Regions from separate parts of the Micromonospora sp. NPDC047762 genome, predicted to be linked through region 1. Evidence: riboswitches for the same ligand, from Rfam matches in the RefSeq annotation. Region 1 holds a riboswitch; each other region holds the start of a gene.
The links. A riboswitch is a leader RNA that binds a small molecule or an ion and turns the genes downstream of it on or off. The one in region 1 is predicted to bind cobalamin.

Region 1 (9,733 bases):
TCGTCCGAGTGGGCGATCGGCTCGCCGCAGTTCACCAGGATGACCGTGCGCCGCAGCAGCGGCGACATCGTCGTCAACGCGCCGAACAACAGCGCGGCGAACATCTACGTGCAGGGCGTCTCGGTCAACGGCAGGAAGCAGCGCGGCCTGTCACTGGATGTCGCGACGCTCGCCAAGGGCGGCACCATCGACTTCCAGATGGGATCCAAGCCGTCGTCGTGGGGCAGTGGCAAGAACGACGCCCCGCCGTCGCTCACCAAGGGTGACGAGGCGCCCAAGCCGTTGCAGGACGTCACCGGCCCCGGTCTCGGCACCGCGACCGCGACCGGCGGTCAGGACGCGTCGAAGCTGTTCGACGACTCGTCGACCACGCAGCTGACCTTCGCCTCGGCGACCCCGCAGATCACCTGGGCCTTCCGTGGTGGCAAGCAGAAGCCGAAGTACTACACGGTCACGTCCGGAGCCGCTGCCGGCGACCCGGCGGACTGGCGTCTGCAGGGCTCCAACGACGGCCTCACCTGGACCACAGTGGACTCTCGAAACGGTCAGGTGTTCCCGTGGCGCAACCAGACCCGCCCGTACTCGATCGACAAGCCGGGACGGTTCGCGAAGTTCCGCCTCGCCGTCACGAAGACCGTCGGCGCCGCGCAGACCACCCTCGCCGAGGTCGAGCTGCTCGCCGGCGGTGACCTCGACCTCGGGGGCGGCGACATCACCGTCACCGCGGCGGACGGTGTGCACGCGACCACCGGCGTACCCGTCTCGGTGCCGCTGGCCACCGTCACCGGCGGCGACGCCGGCGGCTACCAGGCCACCATCGACTGGGGTGACGGCACGCCGGCCACCGAGGGCACCGTGACGTTGAGCTCGCGGGCCGTCTACCGCATCGGTGGGTCGCACACCTACACCACGCCCGGCTACCACCAGGCGAACGTCACGGTGACCGACGGCGAGACCCAGAGCTCCACGACGGTCGGCGTCGAGGTGGCGTACGCCCCGGCCTCCGGTCTCACCGCCGCCTTCGACAGCGTCTGCGTCGGCGACGAAGGGGCCCTTGCCGCGGACTGTGACGCCAAGTCCTGGGCGTACTCCCGGGCCGCCCTGGCGGCCGGTGGTGCCACCCAGGGCCAGGCCCAGCAGGTTCCCGGAACCGCGCTGCGGTTCACCCTGCCGGTGATCCCGGCCGGGCAGCCGGACAACGCCACCGGCAACGGGGCGAGCGTCGTCCTCGACCTTCCGGAGGACGCGAAGAGCATCTCGTTCATCGGCGCCGGAACGCAGGGCAACCAGAGCACCACCGGCACGGCGACGTTCAGCGACGGCAGCACGGCCAGCATCCCGATCCAGTTGAGCGACTGGACGCTGGGCGGCAACGCCAACGGCACCCCGTCCTACGGCAACATCATCGTCACCCGGACGGCGTACCGGTTGCAGGGCACGAGCCGCGACGGCGCCCAGCCGTTCCTCTTCGCCACCGCGCCGTACCAGATTCCGGCGGGCAAGACGCTGGTGTCGGTGACCCTGCCGACGCAGACCGGTGACCCTCGCTCGGCGGGTCGGATCCACGTGTTCGCCGTGGCCAACGACGGCACGCCCACCCCGGCGCTGACGACCGCCGCCCCGAAGAGCCAGACGGCCACCGCCGGCCAGGCCCTCGCGGCGAACCTCGGTGCGGTGACCGGCGGCGTTCCCGGTACGACGGGCTACCGCGCCCGCGTCCAGTGGGGTGACGGCACGGTTCCGGTCGATGTGACGATCGGCGCGTCGGGTGCGATGAGCGGCCAGCACACCTACGCACGTGAGGGCACCTACACGGTGCGCGTCACCGCGTGGGACACGCTGTCGAGCAGCACCGAATCCTTCACCGTGACCGTGGCTCGGGGCGGATCGCAGCCGGCGATCACGCTGTCCGCGTCCGGCGCCGTCACCACCGGCGGCGCGATCACCGTCACCGGCAGCGGGTTCGCCGCCGGCGAGCAGGTGACCGTCAACGTCGGCACCGACCCGGGCCGGGCCATGAAGGTCGCGGCCTCCGCGACGGGAACGGTCCGCGCCTCGGTGCCGACCTCCGGTGACGCGCAACCCGGCCGGTACGCCGTCACCGCGACGGGCGCGTCCTCGCGTACGCCGGCCACGGCCACCGTCCAGGTGACCGGGGAGCCACAGGCGCGGACCTACCAGCCGCGGGTTTCGCTGTTGACCACCTCGGGCCCGCGCGGCACGTCGATCATGGTCGACGGTTCCGGGTTCGCGCCGAACGAGGTGGTCACGATCGCCTTCGGGACCGGACTGGCGGTCAGCACCGTGCGCGCGAACGGTGACGGCGTCATCTCCGGCGCGACGGTCAGCGTTCCGGGCGCGGCGAAGGCGGGCGCGACCAGCGTCACGCTCAACGGCGCCACGTCGGCCACCACGGTGGCCCGACCGTTCACCGTCACCGGTTAGCACCGAGCCGGGGACAACGCAGCGTGGGGCGGGCCGTGGTCACGGCCCGCCCCACGCGCTACCGGGGTGGCCTGCGCTCAGTGCGGTGGCAGCAGCGCGTCGACCAGGCCGCGCAGCGGCCCGACCAGGTCATGCTCGGTGGCTGAACTCAGCGGTTCCAGCCGGATCGACGACCGCAGCACCGCGACTCCGATGCCGGCGGCGAGGGCCATCTGGGCGCGGAGCAGGACCTGTTGGCTGTCCGGATCGCCGGGACGCCACCCGCGAGCCGCTGCCAGCTGTTCGCTGGAACGGGCCAGCACGCCACGCCGGATATCGTCGGCCTCCGCGTCCCCGGACGACCGCAACAGCAGTGCGAGCTGGCTCGACAGGCCCGCCGCGCCGAGGCCGGCGATGTGCCGGGCGATGGCTTCGGGCACCCGGTCGGCCGGCGTCTGACCGGTGGTTCGGCCCAGTTCGTCGCCGGCAGCACGCAGGCACGCCTCGAACAGGCCTTCCTTGGACGTGAAGTAGCGGCTGATGAGCGCCACGTTGACGCCCGCGTCGTCGGCGATGTCCCGGACGGTGGTGGCCGCGTAGCCGTCCCGGGCGAAGCGTTGGCGGGCGGCGTCGAGCAGCAACTGCCGGGTCTCGGCCGCGTCCCGACGGCGACGCTGGGGCGGTTCGCCGGCGGTGTTGCTGGTCGTGGGGACGGGCGGTTCTGCTGTCACGGCGCGTCCTTCCTGTCGCTCTGGCGCGGAGTCGGTGTATTGCCGTCCGGCTATCTGCTGCTCGGTGCGGGCCAGCAAGTAAACATATGTTGACTTTCTGTCGACCGCAAGGTCCGGTACGAGCCGATGGTGACGTAAACGACTGTTGACATGAGTCCTGGGCTGCGGATACTGGCTAAGTCAGCAAACGTTTACATCTAGTTCGGGGATCTCATGACCCACACCATCGAGGAGTCGACGAACCTCGACTCCGCGTCCGGCGCCGCCCCGCGCGCCAACAGCACCCTCCTGGTGCTGTACCTGTCGCTGGGCGGCCTGGCGTTCGCGGTGCTCCAGTCGCTGGTCGCGCCCGCGCTGTCGACCATCGGAAGGGACCTGGGCGTCTCGACCGGAGACATCAGCTGGGTGCTCACGGCGTACCTGTTGGCCGCCTCGGTGTTGACGCCCATTCTCGGACGTCTCGGTGACATGGTCGGCAAGCGCCGGGTCCTCATCGGCGTCCTCGCGGTCCTCGCCGCGGGCACACTGCTCGCCGCTCTGGCCCCCAACCTGACCGTGCTGATCGTCGCGCGGGCGCTACAGGGAGCCGCCGGAGCGATCCTGCCGCTCTCGATCGGCATCGTCCGCGACCAACTGCCCCGGGAGAAGGTCGGCGTCACCGTCGGCCTGCTGTCGGCGATCTTCGGTGTCGGCGCAGGTGTCGGCATCGTGGCCGCGGGCCCGATCGTGGAGCACCTGTCGTGGCACTGGCTGTTCTGGTTGCCACTGGTCCTCGTCGTCGTCGCGCTGCTCGGAACCATCTTCGGGATGCCCGAGTCGCGGGTCCGCACGCCCGGACGGCTCGACATGCTCGGCGCGGCCATCCTGTCGGTGTCGCTGATCTCGTTGCTGCTGGCCGTGAGCAAGGGGCAGGGCTGGGGCTGGACCGAGCCGAAGACCATCGGCCTGTTCCTGCTCGGCGTGGTCGCGATGGTGGTGTTCGTCCGGGTCGAGCTGCGGGTACGCGAGCCCCTCATCGACATGCGCCTGATGCGGATCCGCGGTGTCTGGGCCACCGACCTCGTCGCCCTGATCCTCGGTTTCGCGATGTTCGGGACGTTCGTGCTGGTACCGACCCTGCTGCAACTCCCAGCGGCCACCGGGTACGGGTTCGGCAAGACGGTGTCCCAGGCGGGCCTGTTCCTGCTGCCCACCGTCCTGATGATGGTGGTCTTCGGCCCCCTCGCGGGTCTGCTGGACCGTCGCTTCGGCCCCAAGGTGCCGATGTTCCTCGGCACGGTCGCGGTCGTCGTCGCCTTCGCGCTGCCGGCGCTCGCGCACGGCGCGACCTGGCAGGTGCTGCTCTCCGGGGTGCTCACCGGCGCCGGCATCGGCCTGGCGTTCGCGGCGATGTCCAACGCCATCATCGAGAGCGTCCCGGCCGGGCAGACCGGCGAGGCGAGCGGCGTCAACACCATCGCCCGCACCATCGGCAGCAGCATCGGCGCGGCGGTCGTGGCGGCCGTCATCACCTCGAACAGCACTCCACAGGGGCTACCCACCGACACGGCGTTCACCGCCGGCTTCTGGGTGTGCGCGGGCGTCGCGGTCCTGGCCGTCTTCGCGGCACTCGCCCTGCCCTCGGCGCGCCGCCGCCACGAGCAGGCCGTCGCCGCCGGTGTCGACGACCTCCCGCCCGAGCCGGTCGAGCTGCACCTGCCCACTCGGCAGCACTGAGCAAGCGGCTGACAGGCGCAGGCCGTGCCCACCAGGAGTGGGCACGGCCTGCGCCGTTCGGTGTGGCCTCGACCTGCTCGCTATCCGCCCAGTCGAAGGTGCCAGCGCGCACCCTGGCTGGTGAGCCGGACGACAGCCAACGGCTCGACGTCCACCTGCCGGTACGTCGCCATCGGAAGACCGAGGGCGTGCACCACCGCGACCCGGATCACCAGGGGGTGGGTGACCGCGATGACTCGTCCACCAGCCCGGTGCTGCGCATCCAGCCAACTGCCGACCCGATCCCGCACCTCCGTGACGGACTCACCGCCGTGCGGCGCGCAGTCCGGGGCGGACAACCAGTCGTGCAGCGCCTGCGGCTGCGATTCAGCGACCTCCTCAAGCGACCGGCCGGACCAGTCCCCGTAGTCACAGTCGGCCAACGCGGTCTCGACCGTCGGCAGAAGGCCGAAGGCGTCGGCGGTCTGTCGGGCGGCCACCGCGGGGCTGGACAGGCAGGTGGCGTTCTCCCCGAGGCGCCAACGCCGGTCTGCACCCGCGTGGGCCTGGGCGAGCGCGGCACGCAGGCCACCCTCGTCCAGGCCGTCGTCGGCACCGCCGAAGCGGGCCCGGCGCAGCGCGGCGGTGTGACCGTGGGCGACCAGCCGAAGGCTGGTGCCGGTCACGTGCTCGGCAGCGCGGAACCGGCCCGGCGACGCCGCTCGTGGTGCATCAGGGCCGCGAACAGCAGGCCGATGCCGGTCCAGAGCACGACCTGGGTGCCGAGCGAGGCCAACCGGAAACTCCACAGCAGGGTCGCCGGGAAGTCCGCCGGAACCTCCTGGAAGGACGGCATCACCACGTACGACACTGCCGTGACCAGGAGGAACCCGCCCACGGCCGCGGCGGCGCGAAGCCACGTCGGTGCGTGGGCACCGACCGACCGGTAGCCCAGCGAGCCGGCCCACACGGCCACCAGCCCGAGCACCACCATCAACAGGTAGGTGACGGTCCGTTGGTTGATGGTGGCCGGGTCGCCGACCGCCGGTGGGTTCGCGGGGTACTTGAGGAACGGCACGATCACCGCACCGAGCAGCGCCGCGCCGGCCAGCAGCAGACCCCACCGCCCGTCGTCGTCGCCGCGCCGCCGCCGGGCCAGCAGGACGTACGCCGTGGCCAGCAGGCCACCCATCGCGGCCCCGAACAGGGCGGTGGCCAGGAACAGGCCGCCCCGCTGACCCGTCCGGCTGACCAGCGCGTCCTCGTGATCGTGCGCACCAACGGCAGGCTCGGCGTGCGTCGCCGCCTCCTCGATGGCGATGGCCGCCTCGACGTGCGGTTCGCCAGCGACGTACGCGAACGCCCCGGCCAACAGGCCGGCGATCAGGCCGGCCAGCAGCCCGCGGACGAGGACGGCGAGGAACGGGGGAGTGCTGGTGGTGGTCAGTGGCACGGGACGCCCAGCAGGTGCCGGCCGTCGTGCATCAGCTCGTGCAGGTACATCCCACTGCGCGACACCGCCCCCTGGTCGAAGGCGACGAGATACGTCAGCAGGGCGAGCGCGGCAACGGTCGCCAGAGCGGTCCACAAGAGACGGGCACTGCCAGCGGGGTGCACCACCGGCTGGCTGGTAGCGGAGCTAGACATGAATACACGAACCTCCCCAGGGATGACGCGTCCCCATCGCAAGGCTGCGGACGACCGAGCGTCCTGGCTCGCGGACCCCAATGGTGATTGGGGAACCGCTCACAGTGGCGCGACCGCGCCGGATTCACACCGGCTTCCCTCGCGTCGCCGCAGATAGTGCGTCGACGGTATCGGTGCCGCCTCAGGCGGTCAACCCGGACCCCGCGCCCCGGGCGCGTCCGTACACCGGGACGTCGACGAGGCGGACCAGCCGCAGGTGCCGGTGGATTCGTCAGACCAAAAGGCGACACTGCCGGAGGTCGGTCGTGGTGCGCGTTCGGGCTCGACAACAGGCTGTTACCGCTAACATGGTCAATCTGCCAGATCGGCTCCGTGGCTCCGGGTTGACCCGGAGGGTTCGATCAGCGGCGGGGCGGGGTGTGCGGTGGACGGGAACGCGCCAGGGACGGGTCCGGTGACGACCGGCGAGGTCGCGCGACGAGCGGGCATCGTCGACGCGCACCATCACCTCTGGGTCCGGGCGCGGCACCCACAGCCCTGGATCGATCCGCACACCATGGCCGCGATCGACAACGACTTCACACCGGTCGAGCTCGCCCCGGCGACCCGGGCCGCCGGGGTCACCCAGACCGTGGTCGTCCAGTCCGTCGCCGTTCGGTCGGAGACGCCCGAGTTGCTCGGCATCGCGGCCGACGACCCGCTCGTCGCCGGGGTCGTCGGCTGGGTCGACCTCACCGCCGCCGATGTCGACCGTCGCCTCGCCCGACTACGCGGGGCGCGCGGCGGCGAACGGCTGGTCGGGATCCGGCACCTGGTCCAGTCCGAACCCGACCCGACCTATCTCGATCGCCCCGAGGTGCGGCGCGGCATAGCCGCGGTCGGTGCCGCGGGTCTCGCCTTCGACCTCCTGGTGCGCCACCGTCAGCTGCCGGCGGCCGTCCGGCTCGTCCGCGACCTGCCCCAGGTGCGGTTCGTCCTGGACCACCTCGGCAAGCCCCCGCTCGGACGCGCCGAACTCGGTGACTGGCACCGCGACCTGCGGGCGCTCGCGGCCGAGTCCAACACCACGGCGAAGCTCTCCGGCCTGGTGACCGAAGTGGACGGTGGGTCCTGGACCGCTGCCGACCTGCGGCCCGCGGTCGAGCACGCCCTTGACGTGTTCGGGCCGGATCGGCTGATGTTCGGCTCGGACTGGCCGGTGTGCCTGCTCGCCACCTCGTACACCCGCTGGGTCGCCGTCCTCGGTGACCTGCTGGACCCGCTCTCCGACGACGAGCGGGCCGCGATCTGGCGCCGGACCGCCGGCCGTTTCTACCGGCTGGCCCCGTCCTGAGACGGCAGCGCCCTTCGGCCTGGGGACATAGGATGTTATCGATAACATGCTAGCGGCGGCAGTCGGTGTCGATTTGGTCAGACGTATGGCTTCGGTGGCACAGGTAACGATGGCAAAACATGCCCGCAAGACCTTGGCAACATACGTGAATGCGTGGCAAGGTAACGCCTGATCGCGGGAATCATCCGACCTATCTCCAAGGTTGTGCGCGCACCTCGCCGCACCGCCGGCCGAGCGGGGTCGGTCGCTCACAGACGTTCGGCTCGTCGGCGGGTCCCCGTCGGACGCCGGCACCACGCTTGGGGAGGTCAGGTCCGACGATGAGTAGCGTCGAGGCAACCGCCGGCACACAGCGCGGCGAACTCAGCGACTGGTTCCGGGAACGGATCTCCCACGCCGTCTCCGAGTTCACCGCCGCCACCGCGTTGGTCGTCCTGTTCATCGCCCTGACCTTCGCGAGCCCCTACTTCCTGACAGCGGACAACCTCTTCAACATCGGGGCCCAGACGGCGGTGATCGCCATCATCGCCACCGCCCAGACGATGGTCATCATCACGAAGGGCATCGACCTGTCCGTGGGGTCGGTCGCCGCGCTCGCCGGCGTGTTGGGCGCGATGGTCGTACGCGACCTCGGCTTCTCGCTCTGGGCGGCGACGGCGGTCGCGATCGGCGTCGGCGCGCTGGCCGGGCTGTTGAACGGGCTGCTGGTGACGGTGGCCCGGATTCCGCCGTTCATCGCGACGTTGGGGACCATGTCCGTGGGCCGCGGCCTGGTCTTCATCATCACCGGCGCCGTCGGCGTCTATGGCCTTCCCCGGTCCTTCCAACTGCTCGGCAACGGGCAGATCCTCGGCATTCCGTTCGCCGTGGTGATCACCGTCCTGGTCGCCGTCGGGGTCGCCTTCCTGCTCTCCCAGACCCGCTTCGGTCAGTACACCTACGCCATGGGCTCCAATCTGGAGGCGGCACGCCGCTCCGGCATCCGGGTCGGGCGGCACCTGACCGGGGTGTACGTGCTGGCCGGCGTGCTGGTCGGGCTCGGCGGCATGATCGCCGCGTCCCGGGTCAACTCCGGCCAGCCCAACTACGGGATCTCGCTGGAACTCGACGTCATCGCCGCCGCCGTCATCGGCGGAGCCAGCCTGTTCGGCGGGCAGGGCCGGATCGTCGGGACCATCATCGGCGCGTTCCTCATCGCCCTGGTCCGCAACGGCGCCGTCCTGCTCGACATCAGCATCCACTACCAGCAGGTGATCGTCGGCGTGATCATCTGGGCCGCCGTCTACTTCGACCAGTACCGCCGCCGGCGGCTGGAATCACGGGGTTGACATGCCATTCCGAGAGTCCGAACGAGGAAGGACACACACCATGGCACACACCACCACCAGCCGGCGGACGCGAGGACGACTCCTGCGCGTGCAGGCGATCCTGGCCGCGGCCGCGGCGACCGCCCTGCTCAGCGCCTGCGGCGGGGTCGAGGTTCGCGACGGCGGCGGCGACAGTGCGGCCAAGGACGCGAGCGGCCCGTTGAAGCTCGCCGTCGTACCCAAGGCGGTCGGCGCCGACTACTGGAACACCGTCAAGGCGGGCGCCGAGTGCGCCGCGCAGCGCGCGGGGGACGTCACCGTCCAGTGGGACGGGGTGACCGCCGAGACCGACGTCGAGGGCCAGGTCAACCTGATCCAGAACTTCGTCACCAAGAAGGTCGACGGCATCGTCTACGCGGCGACCGACTCCAGCGCGCTGGCACCGGCGACCGACAAGGCGCTCAGCGCCAACATCCCGGTCGCCATGATCGACTCTGGCACCAGCCCGCAGCCGTCGAACGTGCCCCTCTTCGCCACCGACAACCGTGCGTCGGCGACCGAGGCGGCCAAGCTGCTCGCCACCGAACTCGGCCCCG
Region 2 (9,733 bases), on a different contig from region 1:
TGAAGAACACCCCACCGACCAGGTCGATGCCGTCGTTGAACCGCCCGTTCGGGGCGACCGGGTTGACCAGCGGCAACCCGTACGCGCGGCAGACGGCGAGGTCGTCCGCGCCGAATGCCGGCGCCTGGTGGACCAGGCCGGTGCCGTCCTCGGTCGTGACGTACTCCGCGAGGACCACGAGGTGCGCGTCCGGGATGTCGACCAGGTCGAACGGCCGCTCGTACCGCAGTCCTTCCAGGGCCGACCCGGGTACGGTCGCCAGGATCTCCGCCTCGTCGCCGAGGACCCGCCGGGCCAGCGGTTCGGCGACGACGAACGTGCCCTGCCCGGTGCGGGCGAGGGCGTACGTCACCCCGGGGTGTACGGCGACGGCGGTGTTGGACACCAGGGTCCACGGGGTGGTGGTCCAGATCAGCAGGTCGACGCCGCTGTGTCCGGCCACGTCCCCGCGCACCGGAAACCGCACGTACACGGAAGGGTCGGTGACGGTCTCGTACCCCTGCGCCACCTCGTGGTCGGACAGGGTCGTGCCGTCGCGGGTGCAGTACGGCGCGACCCGGAAGTCCTCCACCAGCCGCCCGCCGTCGTGGATCTGCTTCAGTGACCACCAGACGCTGTCCACGTACTCCGGGGACATGGTCTGGTACGGATGCTCCAGGTCGATCCAGTAACCCATACGCTCGCTGAGCTGGACGAACTCGTCGACGTGCCGCAGCACCGAGGTGCGGCACAGGGCGTTGAACTCCGCGACGCCCATCCTCTCGATGTCGGCCTTGCCGCTGAGCCCCAGTTCCTTCTCCACCGCGAGCTCGACGGGCAGGCCGTGGCAGTCCCACCCGGCACGGCGCGGCACCGAGAAGCCCCGCATCGTCCGGTACCGGGGAAAGAGGTCCTTGAAGACCCTCGCCTCGATGTGGTGGGTGCCCGGCGTGCCGTTGGCGGTCGGCGGGCCCTCGTAGAACACCCACGGCGGGCCGTCGGCCGTCTGCTCCAGACTCCGGTTGAACACGTTGTTGGCCTGCCACCACTCGATGACCGCACGGTCCATCCCGCCAAGGTCGATCTTGGTGGGCAGTGGCACGAATGGCGACTTCGACGGACCGTCCGGCACCGACGTTCTCCCTACACTTCACGTCCGCTCGCGGGGGCATCAGCTCACTGCCCACGCGGGGACGAAGCGCCGGGCGTATGGCCAGGACTCCGCGGTACCACCCCGCTTGCGCCTCGACGGTGCAGGCGCCGCTCAATTTCACGACGTGACGTGCCGCTACGTCCGGTTCTACCGGGGCGGTCGAACTGCCCGTTCTTCCGGAGGCTCCCCGGTGATGGCCGGATCGGTGCCGATGCCAAGCAGCATAGCTGTCCGTGCGCTGGGCCCGTGGCCGGAGCGCTAGCCGTGCAGCCAGATGCGGAGAGGGCCGGTGGTGGTGAAACCAGCGGAGAGCGCCGGCGCCAGTTCCGGCGTGCTCTCGTAGCCGACCAGCGGCGCGCCGGGCGCTGTGGCACACACCGCGCGCCAGATGGCCCGGGAGGTGTCGACGCGGGCGAACAGGTTGGAGACGCCGTACGGGCCGTCGCCGCTGAGCACCGCTCCACCGGTGACCACACCCCGGTCGTCGTGGCGGGCGAGCACCCGTACGCGGGGGTCAGCCAGGAGCGCGGGGCGGAACAGATCTTCGCCGCCGTGGGCCGCCGCCCAGGCCGCCAACTCGTCGGGTGTGGTGACCGGGGCCAGCGGTGTGTCGGCAGGTGGTGCAGACGGTGGCCGGTGGATCCACTGCGCGTCGAAGAGCACCCGGAACCCGTACCCGGACAGGTCGAGGTCGGCGAAGCTGTCCTTCACCGACGCGCCGGGCCCGGCGTCGATCCGGGCCAGCAGGGCCTCGGCGTCGACGCCCGGCCGTAGGGTGACCGCGTCCGGGTACCACTGCGGCGAACGGTGGGGGACCCACCAGGCGTCGGCGTCGGTACGGCCGGCCAACCCCTGGTTGCCGCAGACGATGTCGCACCACTCGGCGTTGTTGCGGGCCGCCGCCGCTACCCGTTCGTCCTCCTGCACGTCAGGCAGCCTAGGTGGCCCGGCGCTGGCTCAGGGGGCGTAGACCAGGTCCATCGTGTCGGTGTGCCCGGACCAGCGCAGGTCGAGGCGCCAGCAGCCGGCCTCGGGCAGGTCGATGATCGACGGACCGGGGCCACCGGGAACCTCCCGGATCACCCGGGTGTCGGTGCCGTCCAGCCTCGCGGTGATCTCCAGGGTCGCCGGCGCGGTCGGGTCGGGGGAGGTCGTGGCGGCGCGCGCCACCCACAGGATCTTGTTGTTCGACCCGTCCGTCCGGACCTGCCGCAGTGGGTGGGCGAACAGCACCGCGACGATGTCACCCTTCGCGCCGAAGACGTGCGGAACCCGCGCGTCCCCGCTGAACCCGGCGTCCGCCCAGTCCGGCAGCGACCCCGTCTCGACCCGCGCCGCGCAGGCGGGCGCGGTGCGCGCCGTGGTGGCTTCCCCCGCCGTCGGCGCCGCCCCGCTGGTCGTGGTCGTGCACCCCGCCAGCAGAACCACCGAGGATGCCAGCATCAACCTGCCCCAGGAAATCATTTCGCTCCTTCCGGTACGCGTCGACGACTCGTCGCACCCTTCCGACACCGCCCAGGCCCACAAGGTTCCTGGTGCTCGGCGGAGCCGCACGCGTCCTGGGCCGGCAAATTCACTATCCGGCGGGCGGAGCGCAGTGATACACATCCGGGGTGCCGAACACTGTGGAGTTCCCTGAGGTCCTGCGGCTGATCGAAGACCGCTCGGCGGCGTTCCGCGCCGCGATCGCGTCCGCCCCCGACCTTGACGCCCAGGTCCCGACCTGCCCGGACTGGACGCTGCGCGAACTGGCGCAGCACCTCGGCGACGGCCGCCGCCGCCAGGCCACCATCGTCGCGGCAGGCCCGGGCGCCGAGCCCCCGACGAGGACGGACCCGAAGGGCGCCCCGACCGCGCCCCGCAACCGCGAAGCCCTCGACGCCTGGCTCGCCGAGTCGACCGAGCTGATGCTCGACGCCATGCGCGAGGCCGGCCCGGACCGCGGCTGCTGGACCTGGTGGGGCCACTCGCAGGCCCCGGAGACCAGCGGAGCCGTGGCCCGGCACCAGGTCCAGGAACTGGCCGTCCACACCTACGACGTGCAGCTCACCCAGGGGGCGGCACAGCCGCTGCCGACGGACGTCGCGGTCGAGGGCGTCGACGAGTTCCTGACGACAGTGGCGGCGACGACCGTCCCCTGGCCGTTCGAGCCGGCGACCATCGACCTGCACACGACCGAGGGCCGCTCCTGGCGCCTGACCCTCAACGCCGACGGCGTCCGCTGCGACGACCTCGCCGCCGACGCGGAGCCGGGCGACATGGCGATGCGAGGCACGGCGAGCGAAATGGTCCTCTACTTCTACGAGCGCGTCCCGCTCGACGTCGTGGAAACCACCGGCGACACCAAGCCGATGGAGCAGCTCGCGGACTGGGACCCGAACGCGCACTAGCCCAGTGAGCGCGCGACCTCGATCGCCTCGGCCTTGGTGAGGGCCCCCTCCAGCCGGTAACTCACGTCGTTGTCCTGCCAGATCAGGGTCGAGGCGGCAAGTCGAGCGGTCTCCCTGCGGATCCCACCCGCCCGGTCCACGTAGGACAACACGTGTGGGCCGTCAACCCAGACGGCGAAGTCGCCGTTCACCTGGACCCAGTTCGCGCCCGGCGGGGTGATCTCCTTGTGGAAGGCCAGGTCGAGGTGGCCGTCGAACGCGTCGACGCGCAGCGCGCCCCCGTCGTAGAGCAGCGTCGCCACCCGGTAGCGGCCAGTGGCGTCCGGGTCGGCGACCAGTACCTGTTCGGGCGTGCCCAGCTTCGCCGGCAGGCGGATCGGAAACCGCACCGCCCGCTGGGCCTCGGCCAGGGCGACGGTCCGCTGCCCGGGCAACGGCGACGCGGTGCCGCCGGGCGGCATCGGGGCGGGTGAGGTGGCGATGCTGACCCCGGCGAAGCGCAGCAGCCCCGTGACGGCGTCGGCGATCGCGGCCCGCGTCGGCGGCAACAGCGCGACCAGCAGGGCGACGAGCGCCACCGCGGCGAGTGACCGCCACCGGCGCCGCCGGGGCGGGGTCGCGCCCAGTCGTACGCGGACACGGGCGGTCACGTCGGGCGGATCGGGGGTTTCCAGCCAGGCGGACAGGTCGCGCAGTTCCCGTTCGAGGTCACCCATGCCGGACCTCCGCACTGTCGAGCAGGCCGCGGAGCTTCGCCAGCGCCCGGGACGTACGCGACTTCACTGTGCCCCGGGGCCAGCCCAGAGCCGACACCGTCTCCTCCTCGGTGAGATCGAGGAAGAACCGGCAGACGATGACCTCGCGGTCCCGTGTTGGCAGTTGCCGCAGCGCCTGCACCAGCGACCTCCGGCGCTCCCCGGCGAGGACCGCGGCGACCGCGTCGTCCTCGGCGATCTCAGACCTCGGGTCCGCTGCCGCCGCCCGCAGGACGAGCCCGTCGCGCCGGCCACGGGAGCGGTGCAGGTTGCGGGTCTCGTTCGCGACGATCGCGAGCAGCCACGACCGGAAGGACGCGTCACCCCGGTAACGGGACAGCTTCCGGTACGCCTTCACAAACGCCTCCTGGATGACGTCCTCGGAGTCCGAGCCCGCGCCGAGCAGCACCGCGGTCCGGTACGCGGACGCGGTGTGCCGGGTGACCAGGAGGTCGTACGCCTCCAGGTCACCTGCCCGAGCGCGGGTGACGAGCGTCTCGTCGTCCAGGGGAGCCTCCGTTCGGATCACACTCATGACACCGCCCACCCGCCGCGGGTTCCACCCGGCGCGGGTCAGGTTTTTCCCATCCGCCGTGCAGCGTATTGCCAGGATTTGGTGGTGCACTGGGAGAGGTGTCGAGGAGAGGGGCTGGTCATGAGCTGGTTCAGTCGCCGGTCACGGGGTGCCGAGGCGACCCCGACGAAGCTGGACCGGGAGGCGACCCGCGAGGATCTCGCGGCGCTGGAGGCGTTCGTCGCCAGCCGGCGAGGGGTGGAGTTCTACCTGGAGCCGGAGACCACGGCGACGGACACCACTGTGGTGGCGATCGCCCACGACGGCGAGTGGATCCGCCGCCGTACCGGAACGCCCCGCGCGGCCGGGGCCATCGCCCGCAAGCACGCGGTGCCGCTGTACGAGGCCGGGCGCACCGGCTACCCGGAACGGATGCGGACCTGGAGCCGAGCGCACCCGGAACGCCACGCCCGTTGATCGGGGCGTCGACCGGTGTCGGTTGTCGCGCGTGGCGTCTGACGAGGCGCGGACCGCGAGCCGAGGCTTCTGAATCGTCTACGACATCAGCTCCAAAGGGGCCGCGTGACCACTCCGCCCCCTGCCACGGGCCAGTCCGCGAGGCCGACCAACAATTTGCCCAGCCCGCCATCGCGACGGGAGGCATCACCCGCGCGCCGATATTTTCGCAGGTCGATGCGGTGAGCGTGGTCGGGTGGCGGTGGGGTCCGCGTTGACCGGCGGCGCGGCCGTGTGGCAGCATTCGCGGCCTGACGGCAGTGAAGGAAGTCGGTGCGAATCCGACGCGGTCCCGCCACTGTCACCGGGGAGCGATCCCCCCTCGTGAGTCACGGCCGTGTGTCTGCGGTTGGAAGGCCGGGGGAGAGCGTCGATCCGGAAGCCAGGATACTTCGGCCGTCGGGATGTACCCCAGGGCGTGGACACCCGAGGAGGACCCGATGACGCACGGCGTCTCATTCATCGACGACTTTCGTCGTCTCGCATTCCAGGCAGTGCATTCCAAGGACACCGGACACCGGCACCGCTGAGCTGATCGCCCGGCGCTGACCGGCCCCGACCCATGCGTCGGCGCGCCGTTCGCTCTGGCCGTCGTACCGGCTGACGCCGTACCCACCCGCATCGCCCCGGTCGCCTCCGTAGCGGCCAGGGCGTCACTCTCCGGAGCCTGCCGTGCGCATCCTGCTGCTGTCCACCGCCGACACCGACCTGCTGGCCGCCCGCGCCAGCGGTGCCGACTACCGGTTGGCCAACCCCGCCCGAGTCGCCGCCGAGGAGGTGCCCGCCCTGCTCGACGGGGTCGCCCTCGTCGTCGTACGCCTGCTCGGCGGTCGACAGGCGTGGCCGGACGGCCTCGCCGCGGTGCTCGCCACCGGCGTGCCGACTGTCGTGCTCGGCGGTGAGGCGCTGCCCGACGCCGAGCTGATGGCCATCTCCACAGTGCCGTCCGGGGTCGTCACCCAGTCGCTGGCGTACCTCGTGGAGGGCGGCCCGGACAACCTCGGACAGTTGGCCCGGTTCCTCTCCGACACGGTGCTGCTCACCGGCGAGGGGTTCGCCGCACCCGCGCCCACCCCGGCGTACGGCGTGCACGGCGACCACCCCGCCGACCCGGACCGGCCCACAGTGGGAATCGTCTTCTACCGGGCGCACGCCCTCGCCGGCAACACCGGATTCGTCGACGTGCTCGCGGACGCGGTCCGCCAGGCCGGCGGCAACCCGCTGCCGATCTTCTGCGGCTCGCTGCGCGGGTTGACCGCGGGCGCCGGACCACTCGGGCTCTTCGCCCGCTGTGACGCGCTGCTGGTCACGGTGCTCGCGGCCGGCGGCGCGGTCGCCGCCGACGCCTCCGGTGGCGGCGACGAGGACGCCTGGGACGTCGGCGCCCTGGCCGCCCTGGACGTGCCGGTCATCCAGGCGCTCTGCCTCACCAGCACCCGCGCACAGTGGGCCGACAGCGACGCCGGCCTGTCCCCGTTGGACGCCGCCATGCAGGTGGCCATCCCCGAGTTCGACGGCCGGATCGTCACGGTGCCGTTCTCGTTCAAGCAGATCGACGCGGACGGGCTCTCGGTCTACGCCGCCGATCCCGAGCGGGCCGCCCGGGTCGCCGGGATCGCGGTACGCCACGCCCGGCTGCGGTACGTGCCGCACGCCGACAAGCGGGTCGCCGTGGTGCTCAGCTCGTACCCCACCAAGCACTCCCGGGTCGGCAACGCCGTCGGGTTGGACACCCCGGCGTCGGCGGTCCGGCTGTTCGCCGCGTTGGCCGAGGCCGGCTACGACCTGGGTGACGCGCCGCCGCCCGACGACGGCGACGCGCTGATCCACGCGCTGATCGCCGCCGGTGGTCACGACGTGGAGTGGCTCACCCCGGAGCAGTTGGCAGCGGCCGAGGCACGGATACCGGGGCCGACGTACCAGCGGTGGTTCGACCAGGTGCCGGCCGAACTGCGCGAGCGGATGCGGGAGCACTGGGGTGAGCCGCCGGGCGAGCTGTACACCGAGGGCGGAGACATCGTGCTCGCCGGGCTGCGCTTCGGCAACGTGGTGCTGCTGATCCAGCCGCCCCGCGGCTTCGGGGAGAACCCGATCGCCATCTACCACGACCCGGACCTGCCGCCGAGTCACCACTACCTGGCCGCGTACCGCTGGCTGACCGCGCCGGTCGCGGACGGCGGCTTCGGCGCGGACGCCGTGGTGCACCTGGGCAAGCACGGCACCCTGGAGTGGCTGCCCGGCAAGGGCCTCGGCCTTTCCGCCGACTGCGCGCCCGACGCGGTCCTCGGCGACCTGCCGCTGGTGTACCCGTTCATCGTCAACGACCCCGGCGAGGGCACCCAGGCCAAGCGGCGGGCGCACGCCGTGGTCGTCGACCACCTGGTCCCGCCGATGGCCCGCGCCGAGACCTACGGCGACCTGGCCAAACTGGAACAACTGCTCGACGAGTACGCGACGGTGCAGGCCCTCGACCCGGCCAAGGTGCCCACCGTACGGGCGCAGATCTGGGACCTGGTGCGCGCCGCCGAGCTGCACCACGACCTGCACGCCGAGGCGATGCCCGACGCGGACGACTTCGACGACTTCGTGCTGCACCTCGACGGGTACCTGTGCGAGGTCAAGGACGTGCAGATCCGCGACGGGCTGCACATCCTCGCCGACGCGCCCACCGGTGAGCCCCTGGTCAACCTGGTCCTCGCGGTGCTGCGCGCCCCGCAGATCTGGGGCGGGGCCCGCGCCCTGCCTGGCCTGCGACAGGCCCTCGCCGTCGCGTACTCCCTCGACGAGCAGGAACTGCTCGCGTCGCCGGGACAGCGACTGACACTGCCCGCGGCGCTGACCGACGTGGTGGACGGGCCGGCCGGCACCGCCGCCGACGCGATCGATCTGATCGAGGCCCTCGCCCGGCGGCTGGTCGTCGGCATGGAGACCCTGGACTGGGCGGTGGACACCATCGACGCCGTCGTGACGGAGGTGACCGGTCGGTCGATCCCGGACGTCGCCGCGGTGCTGCACTTCGCCGCCACCGAGCTGGTGCCCCGACTGGACCGGACCACCGACGAGCTGACCAACACCCTCGGGGCGCTGGACGGCAGGTTCGTGCCGCCCGGCCCGTCCGGCTCACCCACCCGGGGCCTGGTCAACGTGCTGCCCACCGGCCGCAACTTCTACTCCGTCGACCCGAAGGCCATCCCCAGCCGCAACGCCTGGGACGTCGGGGTGGCCCTCGCCGACTCACTGCTGGCCCGGCACCTCGCCGACACCGGCGCGTACCCCCGCTCGGTGGGGTTGACCGTCTGGGGCACCAGCGCGATGCGCACCCAGGGCGACGACATCGCCGAGGTGCTCGCGCTGCTGGGCTGCCGGCCGGTCTGGGACGACAGGTCCCGGCGGGTGACCGGCATCGAGGTGGTGCCGACCGCCGAGCTGGGCCGCCCGCGCGTCGACGTCACAGTGCGCATCTCCGGCTTCTTCCGCGACGCGTTTCCGCACGTGGTGGCGCTGCTCGACGACGCCGTGCGGCGGGTCGCCGCCCTGGACGAGCCGGACGAGGAGAACTACCTGCGGGCGCACGTCGCCGCCGACGTCGCCGAGCACGGCGACGAGCGACGGGCCACCGCCCGGATCTTCGGCTCGAAGCCCGGCGCGTACGGCGCTGGTCTGCTGCCCCTGATCGACGCCCGGACCTGGCGCAGCGACGCCGACCTGGCCGAGGTGTACGCGGTGTGGGGCGGCTACGCGTACGGCCGGGGCCTGGACGGGCGGGAGGCGCGCGCCGACATGGAGCGCTCGTTCGCCCGGATCGCGGTGGCGGTGAAGAACCAGGACACCCGTGAGCACGACATCGTCGACTCCGACGACTACTTCCAGTACCACGGTGGGATGGTGGCGATGGTCCGCCACCTCACCGGCACGTCACCACAGGCGTACGTGGGTGACTCGGCGATGCCGCACGACGTGCGCACCCGCACGCTGGGCGAGGAGACCCGGCGGGTGTTCCGGGCCCGGGTGGTCAACCCGAAGTGGATCGCCGCGATGCGCCGGCACGGCTACAAGGGCGCGTTCGAGCTGGCGGCCACAGTGGACTACCTGTTCGGATACGACGCCACCGCCGGCGTTGTCGACGACTGGATGTACGAGCACCTGGCCGCCGCGTACCTCTTCGACGAGACCACCCGGGAGTTCCTGGAGCAGTCCAACCCGTGGGCGTTGCGCGGCATCACCGAACGCCTGTTGGAGGCCGCCGACCGGGGGCTGTGGGCCAAGCCGGAGCCGGCCACCCTGGACCGGTTGCGCGACACGTACCTGGCCAGTGAGGGCGACCTGGAGGACCGGGTGTGAGCGCGAGGAGTGAGCCGGTTCTGCGAGCCCCGCAGTCGCGAACGAAAGAAGGCGCAGTGGCGATTTATCCGTTCAGCGCGGTGCT
Region 3 (9,733 bases), on a different contig from region 1:
CGATCTCGGCGAAGATGACGGCGAGGACCAGGAGCAGCAGCACCCCGAACATCAGCGGAGGAGTCTGGGTGGAGCCGAAGGTGCCCGGCGCGACAACGAACGGCCAGAGAAACGCGACGAAGCCGAGGAACGACGCCATGGTGATCGCGAGCACGGCACGGCCGGGCACGCGGACGGCGACGGTCAGCGTGGTCACGCGCGTACCTCCGGATTGTCGAGGGCGGCGGCTACCTGCCCGACCGTCAGGTACGGCAGCGGCGCGAGGATCTTCGCGACCTGCGGGGCGAACGTCGGCGACGCGGTGAGGACGGCCGCAACGGGGCCGGCGGCGACGATCTCACCGTCGGCCATCACCACCACCCGGTCGGCGGCGGCGGTGGCGAACTCAACGTCGTGGGTGGCCACCACGACGGAACGGCCCTGCGCGGCGAGGCTGTCGAGAGTACGGGTCAGTGCGGCCTTGGCCTGGTAGTCCAGCCCACGGGTGGGCTCGTCGAGGAGCACAACACCGGGGGTGACGGCGAGTTGGATGGCCAGGACCACGGCGAGCTGCTGCCCGGCGGACAGGTCCCGGGGATGGCTGTCGCCGTCGATGCCGGCGGCGATGCCGTCGAGGAGCCGTCGCGCGGTGCCCGGCTCGGCGCCGTCGCGGTCGGCCTGGTCGAGTTCGGCGTCGACGGTGTCGAGGTACAGCAGGTCGGTGGCGGTCTGCGGGACGAGACCGACGAGTCGGCGGGCCTGGCTGGCACCCACCCGACCCGGGTCAAGGTCGTCGCCGTGCGCCGGGTCGGGAACGGCGATGCTGCCGCCGTCCCGGAGACCCGAGCCTTGCAATGCCCAGAGCAGGGACGACTTGCCGGAGCCGTTGCGCCCCATCAGCGCGGTGATCTCACCGCATACCAGAGTCAGGTCGACTCCACGGACGGCGACGACCGATCCGTGCCGGACGATCACACCGGCGGCGGTGAGTGCGTTCTGGGCTTCGGCGTGTGAGTGGCGGTGTGGCTGCGGGGGCGTGGTGGGGAGCCGGTCGCGCAGTGTGGTGGCGTGCCGGCGGGCGTCGCGTACCGACAGGGGTAGCGGTGACCAGCCGGCCAGGCGCCCGAGTGCGACCACTGGCGGCGCGACGGTGGTGCCGGCGACGAGCGTGGCCGGGTCACCGTGGCGGACGGTGCCGTCGCGGGCGACGTGGATGAGCCGGTCGGCGTACGGCAGGACACGTTCCAGTCGGTGCTCGGCCAGCACGACTGTGACACCTAGGTCGTGAACCAGCCGGGTGACGGTGGCGAGAACGTCGTCGGCCCCGGTCGGGTCGAGCGCGGAGGTGGGCTCGTCGAGGACGAGCACCCGTGGGTGGGCGGTCAGCGCCGCGCCGATCGCCACGCGTTGCTGCTGACCGCCGGAGAGTTCGTGCAGGCCACGGCGGCGTAGGTCGACGAGGCCGAGCAGGTCGAGGGTCTCCTCCACTCGGGTCCGCATGACCGCCGGGTCGAGCGCCAACTGCTCCATCCCGTACGCCAACTCCTCCTCGACGGTGTCGGTGACGAACCCGGCGACCGGGTCCTGCCCGACGACGCCGACCAGGTCGGCGAACTCGCGGGGCGGGTGGTCGGCGGTGTCCCGGCCGGCGACGCGCACGCTGCCCTGGAGGGTGCCGCCGCTGAAGTGCGGTACGAGCCCGTTGATCGCGGCGAGCAGTGTCGACTTCCCGGCGCCGGTGTGCCCGACGACCAGGCACAGCTCTCCCTCGTCGATGTCGAGGTCGACGTCGCGCAGGGTGGGGCGGGGCGCACCGTCGTACGTGATGCTGACGCGCTCGAAGCGGATCATGACGGTGCTCCTGCGGTGTCGGCGGCGCGGCCCCGTACGGCGGCGGGCTGCGGTCGGTGCGGGCGCGGCGGTGTCGGTGCGGCGATCGCCGCGAGGGCGGCGACAAGGATCGCGGCGGCCGGTAGTGCGGGCAGGCTGGGCCAGTGCAGCGGGTAGAGGCTCGGGTTGAGCGCGGCGGGGTCGTAGCCGGTGCCGGCACCGAGCACGATGGCCGTGACGACGCCGCAGCCGGCGACCGTCCACTCCGGCCACTGCCACGGGTCCGGCCGGTAACGGCTGCGGGAGACCCGACGCCCACCGAGCGCCATCCCGGCGACGCAGAGCAGCACACCACCGCCGAGGCCGCCGAGCCCGACCGGGCGGGGCACGCGCGGGTCGAGCAGGCCGTACACGCCGACGCACAGGCCGGCCATGCCGGTGAGCATGAGGACGCCGGTGAGCCGCCGCGAGCCCGGTGTGGCGGTGCCGACCCGGCCGTAGCCGCGCGAGTCCATGGCGGCGGCCAGCCGCAGCGACCGGTCCAGCGCGTCGTGCAGGACCGGCATCACGATGGCCCGTACGGCACCGAGGCCCCTGGCCCGTCCGGCACGTAACCGGCGGGCCCGGGCGACCCGTTGGACGCTCTCCACGAGTTGCGGTGCGACGCTGAACGAGACGGTGACGGCGACACCGAGTTCGTACAGCGCGCCGGGGAGGACCCGCAGGGCGCGTTTGGGGTTGGCGAGGCTGTTGGCGGCACCGATGCAGCACAGCAGGCAGGCCAGCCGGAGCCCGTCAACGCAGGCGGACAGGGTCGCCTCCAGGGACACTGGACCACCAATCTGGATTCCCGCGTACCACTCGGGCGTGGGCAGCTGCGGGAGCCGGAACAGGATGTGGTCGTCGGGGGTGATGCCCGAGGCGAAGACCGTCCGGAACACCACCCGGATCGCGATGATGATCAGCGCGAGGTAGAGGTAGTAGCGGAACGCCCGTGCCCACGGCGCGTCCGTGCGGCGGGCGCTGACGACGAAACCGAGCACCGCGAAGATGAGCAGCAGGAGAAGGGGGTTGCTGGTACGGCTCGCGGCGGTGGCCAGCGCGAGCGCCCACAGCCACCAAGCCACCGGATGCAGGGAGCGCGGCAACCGGGCCACCGCGAGGCGGTGGACAAGGCCGGTACGGATCGGGCGCATCGGGTCAGGTGCGGCGGCGTCGCCAGCCGACGACACCGCCGGCGAGGGCGAGCAGCGCCAGCAGCCCAACCGTGATCAGTGCCGGCAGCGCCGAACCGGTGTCCTGGCGGGCTGCCGTCACGGTGGGTTCCGCGTCGAGGATGCGTGGTCCTTCGACGGTGGCGTTCGGTGGCAGGGACGGTCCTACCGCGGCCGGTGAGATAGCTTCGCCGGCCGGGGGCGTAGGCGTACCACTCATCGGGATCGGCGTCGGCGCTCCCGCCGGCGGGAGGCCGGGCGGAGGGTTGCCGACGCCGGGGTTGCCCGGCGGCGGATTGCCAGCGCCCGGGTTGCCGACGCCTGGTGGATTCCCGCCGCCCGGCTGAGCCGGGGTGGGTGCGACGGGGGGCGGAGCGGTGGTGGCCGTGCCGGTCGGCTTGCTGTTGCGGGCGCGGACGCTGTCCGGACTGAGCCGGGGCCGTCCCTCGGTGCCCCCGATGTCGGTCGCCCCGAAGATCCACAGGTCGACGCTGCCAGGCTTGGGTTTGTAGCTCATCGCGCCGAGTTGGCTGTAGACCCAGCTGTTATGCCCCGGGTCGGCGTGCCAGTACGACCAGTACGCGCTGGCCGGCGGGGTGAGAGCACACCTCTCGTCCGCCGGGGTGGGGTACTGGGTGCCGCCCTGGTGGCCCGCGTAGCCGATCCGGCAGATGAACGCCGGCCCGTCGTGTTGTGTCCCGGTGGTGCGCCAGCCGCCCTGGTTGAGCAGTTGGTAGCCGGTGGTCGGGGTGGTGCCGCAGGACCGCAGGAGCGGCCCACCCCAGCGGCTGAAGTCCACCGCGAGAATCACCCCGGACGAGGTGGTGCACTGCCCGATCGGCAGCGGGTCGGCCAGCGCCGGTGCGGGCGTCACCACCAGCGCGCCGACGATCATCAGCGCCACTATCGAGCGGCGCCACCTGCGGGCCGTCACGACAGACCGCCCGTGCTGGAGACCGCGCGACGGCGTGCGGAGACCCGCAGCAGGACGCCCGCGACGACGAGCACCAACGCCAGCAGGGTGATCGTGATGATCGACCAGCCGGTGCGGGGCAGGTTGCCCGACGAGTGCCCGCCGGCGCCGGCCGACGGCGGAGACACACTCGGGGCTGCCGACGGGGACGACGACTGGCTCGCGGTCGGTGTCGCGGTCGGGTTGGTCGTCGGGGTGCTGGACGGGTCCGGGCCCGGCAGTTCGTGCACGTCCCGGGTCAGGGCGGCGAACGAGATGCCGGTCGCGCCGCCGACGACCTGGGTGGACGCGCGCAGGTCCGAGCCGGCCTGACCGCCGGCGGCGACGGTGAACCCGCCGTCGTCGTTCTGCTGACCGGCCAGGAACGACAGTGCCTTGTCGACCTGTCGGGCGTAGGTGTCGCCGCGCAGGGTGAGGCCCTGGATCGCGAGCGCCGTGGAGTTGGTGGAGTCGCCGGCCGCGCCGGGGAAACCGCCGTGCTCCTTCTGCGCCGACGCGACCCAGGTCAACGCCTTGTCGACGGCGTTGACCGCCGCCGGGTCATCGGTCAGCGGCGCGAGAGCCATCGCGGCCATCGCGGTGCTGTCGACGTCCCGGTCGGCGTCCCCCGCCGGGATGAGGCTGGGGAACGACCCGTCCGCGCGCTGAAGTCCCTTGAGGAAGGCGATCGGCTTGGCGGCCGCGTCGCCCTGTCCGGCACGGAGCTGCGCGATGATGCCCAGCGACTGCCCGAACACCGAGGTGGCGTACCGGTAGTTGCCGGCCCCGGCGCAGCCGGCCTGCTCGTCGAGCTTGGCGCAGGTCACGTCACCCAGCGCGGCGATCAAATCGTGTCCACCGAAGGACCGTGGGTCGTAGCCGGTGACCTGGGCGAGGAGGGCGACCTTGCCGATCGCGCCGCCGGCGGCGTAGTCGGTGCCGATGCCGAGCCACGAGTCGACGGTGAACCCGCCGTCACCGACAGCGCCGCCGCCGCGCAGGAACTCGACGATCGCCCGCAGCTTGGCGTCGTTCCCGCCCGTGGCGGCCAGGGCGTACGCGCCGTCGATGCTCAACCCGAAGTCGGGGAAGCCGGGGAACGACTCGTAGTACCTGCCGTCGACCAGATTGGTCGGCGCGACGAGGTAGGACACCCCCTTGACCAGATCGGGTCGCGGTCCGGCCGGCGGCGGCGTCTCACCCAGGGTGGCCAGGTTCTTGCCGGCCAGTGCGAGCGCCGCCGCGCCGGTGGCGGCAAGGTCAGCGTCCGGGTTGCTCGGGTCGGGGTTGAGCCCACCGCCGGTGACGATCCGCCCGACCAGGAAACCGGTGGCGGTGGCAGCCCGGTCGGCGACACCCAGCACGGCGAGGGCCTGCGCGGCGTACCCGGTGGAGTAGGTGTCGGTGACCCCCGCGCCGGTGTACGGCTGGTAACCGCCGTCGGTCTCCTGCGCGCCGGTCAGGAACGCCTTGGCCGAACCGAGCGCGGCATCGTGCGTCGCGCCGAGCGTGTGCAGCGCCAGGACGGCCAGGGTCGTGGCCGCGAGGTCTGGATCACAGGCGTCGGTGGGGCTGCGCCATACACCGGCGAAGGCTCCGGTCGCGCACTGCTGCTCGGTCAGTCGGGTGACGGTCGCGGCCGGCGGGGTGACGCCGGCCCGCTTGAGCGCGAGCAGGGCGGTCGCGTGGGTCAGGGGATCGCTCGATCCGGCGAAGTCACCAGCGGCGGCACAGCCGGCGTCGACGTCGGTCGCGGCGCACACCCGGTCGGTGAGCGTGGCGATCAGGTCACGACCTCCGAACGCGCGCGGATTGCCGCCGGTGATCGTGGTCAACAGCGCGAGGTTGGCGACGTTGGCGATGTGGGGTGCGGCGGTGCCACCGTTCGGGAAGATGGCGGCGTCGACGTGTGCCCGCAGGTAGTCGACGACCTTCGTGAGGGTCTGGTCCTGCCCACCGGTCCCGGCCAGGGCGATGGCGACGGCGACGGTCCGGTAGTAGTCAACGAAACCGTTGTCGACGTGGTCGCCGTCGGCGAGCTGCCCCACGAGGTAACTCGCAACCGCCTTGACCTGCGCTTCCGTCGGGCGCGCCGGTGCGGGCGTCCCGGTCGGGGTCGGAGTCGGGGTCGCGGTCGGAGTCGGGCCGCTCGCGCGCACCGACGCGGGGGTGAAGCTCGGCGCCCCGGTGGCGCCGCCGATGTCGGTGCCGCCGAAGACCCACGCCTCGACCTCACCCGGGCCGGGCCGCTGGGACATCGCGCCGAGTGGACTGTAGGTCCAGTGCTCCTGCCCGGCCGGGGCGATCCAGTAGGACCAGTAGGCCGTCGCCGGCGGCGTCAACTGGCACGCCTCGTCGGCCGGCGCCGGGCGTTCGGCACCGGACTCGAAGGCGGGTGAGCCGATCCGGCAGATGAAACCCGGGCCGTCGTGAGCGGTGCCGGTCGTGGTGAAACCCGCCTCGTGCAGCAGGTCCAGGCCGGTGGTCGGAGTGACGTCGCAGCCCCGCAGCAGCGGCCCGCCCCACGCGCCGAAATCGACCGCGACGATGGCGCCCTGGGTCGGGGTGCAGGACTCAAGCGGATCGGCGATCGCCGCACGGGTCGGCACCACCAGTGCCAACGCGCCGAGCGTCACCGCGGCGACAAACGCCAACCACGGCGCGGAAGTCCGCGACGTTCGACTGACCAGTGGAGACATGGCGACTCTCTCAAGGGGCTAGCGGCGCAGGCGCGGACGCGGACCCCGAGGACAAGTCTCGGAAATCTTGCTCCGCGCCGTGTACCTCGACGGCGCTGCGGTGCACTATCCAGCCAGGTAATCCGACTCGTCCCGAAACGGGACCTACGGCTGCGGGCCAGCGCCGGACTTTGACCGGCTTCCCCTGACTGCTGGATCGCGGTCATCGGACCACAACCGCGACCACCTCGTCAACGCGAGGGCGTGTCATCTACCTAACAGCGCGCGGTAGGGGCTTCCTCCCATACCGTGACCGCGTCATCGCGTGGGGGAACCCGGTGGGAATCCGGGGCTGACGCGCAACGGTGAGGACGGTTGGCCGTCCCGAGCCCGACTACCCACGTGGTGACGCAGCACCTGCGGTATCCGTCCCACGCGTCCTGCGGCCGGCCCGCCCCGCTCCGCCGGCTCTCCCGCTGGGCCCCGGGTCGAGGCAGTCGTGCCCCGTACCCCAAGGAGACCCGATGTCCTCGCGCCTTTCCCCCGGCAGTCGCCGGAGACGTCTCGCGACGGTTCCCGCCGCCGCGCTGATCGCCGCTGTCGTCGCGGTCGCGACCGGTGCCGCACCGGCCGCCGCGACCTCGACGGCGGCGCAGATCGCCACCGCCAAGACCAACGGCGTCGCCTACCTGCGCACCCTGCAGGCCGCAGACGGAAGCTACGCCAGCGGCGGGCTGTCGAACGAATGGGCGTTCAGCGCGTTCGCCCCCGCCGGTGTCGCGGCCGTGGACGTCTACCCCTCCGGCGACACGACCAAGAACGCCCGCACCGTCTACCGCAACCACCTCTCCGCCGCGTCCTGGCCGAGCACCTCCCCCGTCGTCACCGACTACGAGCGCGGCGTCCTGAACGCCTACGCGGCCGGCATCGACCCCGCCCGGGTCTCCCCCGCCCGCAACCTGATCGCCGACACCATCGCCTACTGGCAGACCGGCTCGGCCGGCTACTACGGCCCGCCGGCCAACGTCAACGGCACCGTCTTCGCCACCCTCGCCCTGGCCGGCGCGAAGACCCAGACCGGTGCCGCCCGCGTACCGCAGGCGCTGCTCAACCTGTCGGTCACCCGGATCCGCAACAACCAGCACAACGACGGCGGCTGGACCTTCAGCCAGGCCGAGGGCAACCCCACCCAACTCGCCGCCGCCAGTGACATCGACATGACCGGCGCCGCCATGGCCGCCCTCTGCGTCGCCGGGGTGCCCAACACCGACACCGACATCGTCCAGGCGAAGAACTTCCTCAAGGGCAAGCTCGTCAACGCCTCCGGCGCCTTCACCTCGATGTTCGGCGTCAACACCGACTCCAACGCCTGGGCGGTCTCCGGGCTGAACGCCTGTGGCATCCCAAGCCAGGGCACCGACTTCACCACCACCGCCGGTAAGACCCCGATCGACTTCCTGCGCGCTCAGCAGCTGACCGGCGGCGGGTTCAAGTACCTGCCCACCAACACCACTCCGTCGGCGTACGCCTCGATCGACGCGGTGCGGGCCCTGGCCGGCGCGGGCTACACCGCCGTTCCCCCGACCCCGGTCACCGCCGGGGCGCCCACCTGGGTCGCGGCGAGCGGATTCACCGCCGGCACCGCCAGCCGACTCGCCGTGATCATCGACAACGGCAGCGGCACCATCAAGCCCTGCGCGGTCACTCTGACGCCGACCGCCGCCACCACCACCCTCGGCGCCGTGCTGGACGCCGCCATCGGGTCCGCCACCCCCAGCGGCTGTGTCACCGCCCGCATCCCCACCAGCGGCACCGGCACCATCACCTCGATCAACGGCCTGGCCAACAGCGGCTCCTCCACCTGGAAGGTGTCCAGGGACGGCGGCACCCTGGCCACCGCGACCCGCGGCACGACCGTGACCGTCGGCGACACCCTCTACCTGCGCTACGGCGCCTGACCGTCCAGTAATGGTGCGACCAGCGGCGGTCCGATCGCCGCCGCTGGTCGCCGCCCTCCGCTGGGGTTGCACGGACCGCCCGGCTGCGGCACGTCGACGCATCGGCAGCGACCTGGTTCTCCCGCCGACGCGCTGGTGCCTGACTCGACGCCGACATGGCCCTCAAGGCGAGCGAGCCTACGGCGGGCATCGCGGAGTTGTTGGCGAAGTTGGTGCGCCTGGGCTTCGCTCGCGCCGAGCTGGCGACGGGCGGCATCGAGCCGTTCGAAGTCGGCTACGGCGAGCACGGCCACCTGCCGCCCGTCCATCGTCAGGATGCGGTGCTCGATCTTGCGGCGCATCAGGTTCCTCCGATGTGGGCGGTGGTGCTGTGGTTGTCCGCTGGGTTCCGCCTCGGGCGGAACCCAGCGGACGGTCATGCCGGTGGGGACTGGGCGGTGTCGGCCAGGAGCAGGGACAGCTCCCGGACCAGATCGTCCATCGACTGGCCGCTCTGTGCCTTGACCAGGCCAAGCGCGAGGTCGGCCAGTAGGTAGAAGCCGAGGGTACGGGCCTGCTCGGAGCTGAACGCCGACATCAACTCCTCGGCGCCGGCGAGGTCACCGCGGTGTTTGGCCGCGATGACCCCGGCGGCGCGTTGGACAATCTCTGCGGCCTCAGGGGTATAGCCGCTCACGCCGGGTCAGATCTTCGGGGTCGCGGCGCGGGCGGCGTCGAAACGGGCGGTGACGTCGGTCCAGTTGACCAGGTTCCACAGCCGGTCCACGTAGTCCGGACGCACGTTGCGGTACTGCAGGTAGTAGGCGTGCTCCCAAGCGTCGAACACCAGGATCGGGGTGGAGCCCTGCCCGACGTTGCCGTGGTGGTCGTAGACCTGCTCCACGATCAACCGCTGGCTCAGCGGCTCCCACGCGAGAACACCCCAGCCGGAGCCCTGCACGCCCTTCGTCGCCGCCGACAGTTGGCCGGCGAAGCCGTCGAAGGAGCCGAGGTGCTCGTCGATCGCCGCGGCCAACTCGCCTTCGGGGCGGTCACCGCCGTCCGGGGACAGGTTGTTCCAGAAGATCGAGTGCAGGACGTGCCCGGACAGGTTGAACGCGAACGTCTTCTCCAGACCGACAA

Region 2: linked by a shared signal. The riboswitch ahead of cobN (cobaltochelatase subunit CobN) and the one ahead of ACGF3C_RS21055 (CbtB-domain containing protein) in region 1 are both predicted to bind cobalamin.
Region 3: linked by a shared signal. The riboswitch ahead of ACGF3C_RS31200 (prenyltransferase/squalene oxidase repeat-containing protein) and the one ahead of ACGF3C_RS21055 (CbtB-domain containing protein) in region 1 are both predicted to bind cobalamin.

Annotation. Positions count from the first base shown of each region.
Region 1 is NZ_JBIDCQ010000006.1:394,496-404,228, forward strand. Features, by position in the region: gene ACGF3C_RS21030 (GH92 family glycosyl hydrolase) at 1-2,445, shown strand, start outside; gene ACGF3C_RS21035 (TetR family transcriptional regulator) at 2,523-3,155, opposite strand; gene ACGF3C_RS21040 (MFS transporter) at 3,369-4,871, shown strand; gene ACGF3C_RS21045 (histidine phosphatase family protein) at 4,952-5,536, opposite strand; gene ACGF3C_RS21050 (CbtA family protein) at 5,533-6,303, opposite strand; gene ACGF3C_RS21055 (CbtB-domain containing protein) at 6,294-6,497, opposite strand; cobalamin riboswitch at 6,532-6,687, opposite strand; gene ACGF3C_RS21060 (amidohydrolase family protein) at 6,952-7,830, shown strand; gene ACGF3C_RS21065 (ABC transporter permease) at 8,151-9,158, shown strand; gene ACGF3C_RS21070 (ABC transporter substrate-binding protein) at 9,199-9,733, shown strand, end outside.
Region 2 is NZ_JBIDCQ010000010.1:185,966-195,698, reverse strand. Features, by position in the region: gene ileS (isoleucine--tRNA ligase) at 1-1,111, opposite strand, end outside; gene ACGF3C_RS27825 (hypothetical protein) at 1,391-2,059, opposite strand; gene ACGF3C_RS27820 (hypothetical protein) at 2,090-2,596, opposite strand; gene ACGF3C_RS27815 (maleylpyruvate isomerase family mycothiol-dependent enzyme) at 2,746-3,522, shown strand; gene ACGF3C_RS27810 (hypothetical protein) at 3,519-4,238, opposite strand; gene ACGF3C_RS27805 (RNA polymerase sigma factor) at 4,231-4,812, opposite strand; gene ACGF3C_RS27800 (hypothetical protein) at 4,933-5,268, shown strand; cobalamin riboswitch at 5,571-5,700, shown strand; gene cobN (cobaltochelatase subunit CobN) at 5,980-9,648, shown strand; gene ACGF3C_RS27790 (magnesium chelatase subunit D family protein) at 9,645-9,733, shown strand, end outside.
Region 3 is NZ_JBIDCQ010000013.1:168,166-177,898, reverse strand. Features, by position in the region: gene ACGF3C_RS31225 (ECF transporter S component) at 1-196, opposite strand, end outside; gene ACGF3C_RS31220 (ATP-binding cassette domain-containing protein) at 193-1,830, opposite strand; gene ACGF3C_RS31215 (CbiQ family ECF transporter T component) at 1,827-3,005, opposite strand; gene ACGF3C_RS31210 (LPXTG cell wall anchor domain-containing protein) at 3,010-3,957, opposite strand; gene ACGF3C_RS31205 (prenyltransferase/squalene oxidase repeat-containing protein) at 3,954-6,674, opposite strand; cobalamin riboswitch at 6,769-6,899, opposite strand; cobalamin riboswitch at 6,952-7,074, shown strand; gene ACGF3C_RS31200 (prenyltransferase/squalene oxidase repeat-containing protein) at 7,178-8,611, shown strand; gene ACGF3C_RS31195 (hypothetical protein) at 8,599-8,952, opposite strand; gene ACGF3C_RS31190 (superoxide dismutase) at 9,027-9,287, opposite strand; gene ACGF3C_RS31185 (superoxide dismutase) at 9,294-9,733, opposite strand, start outside.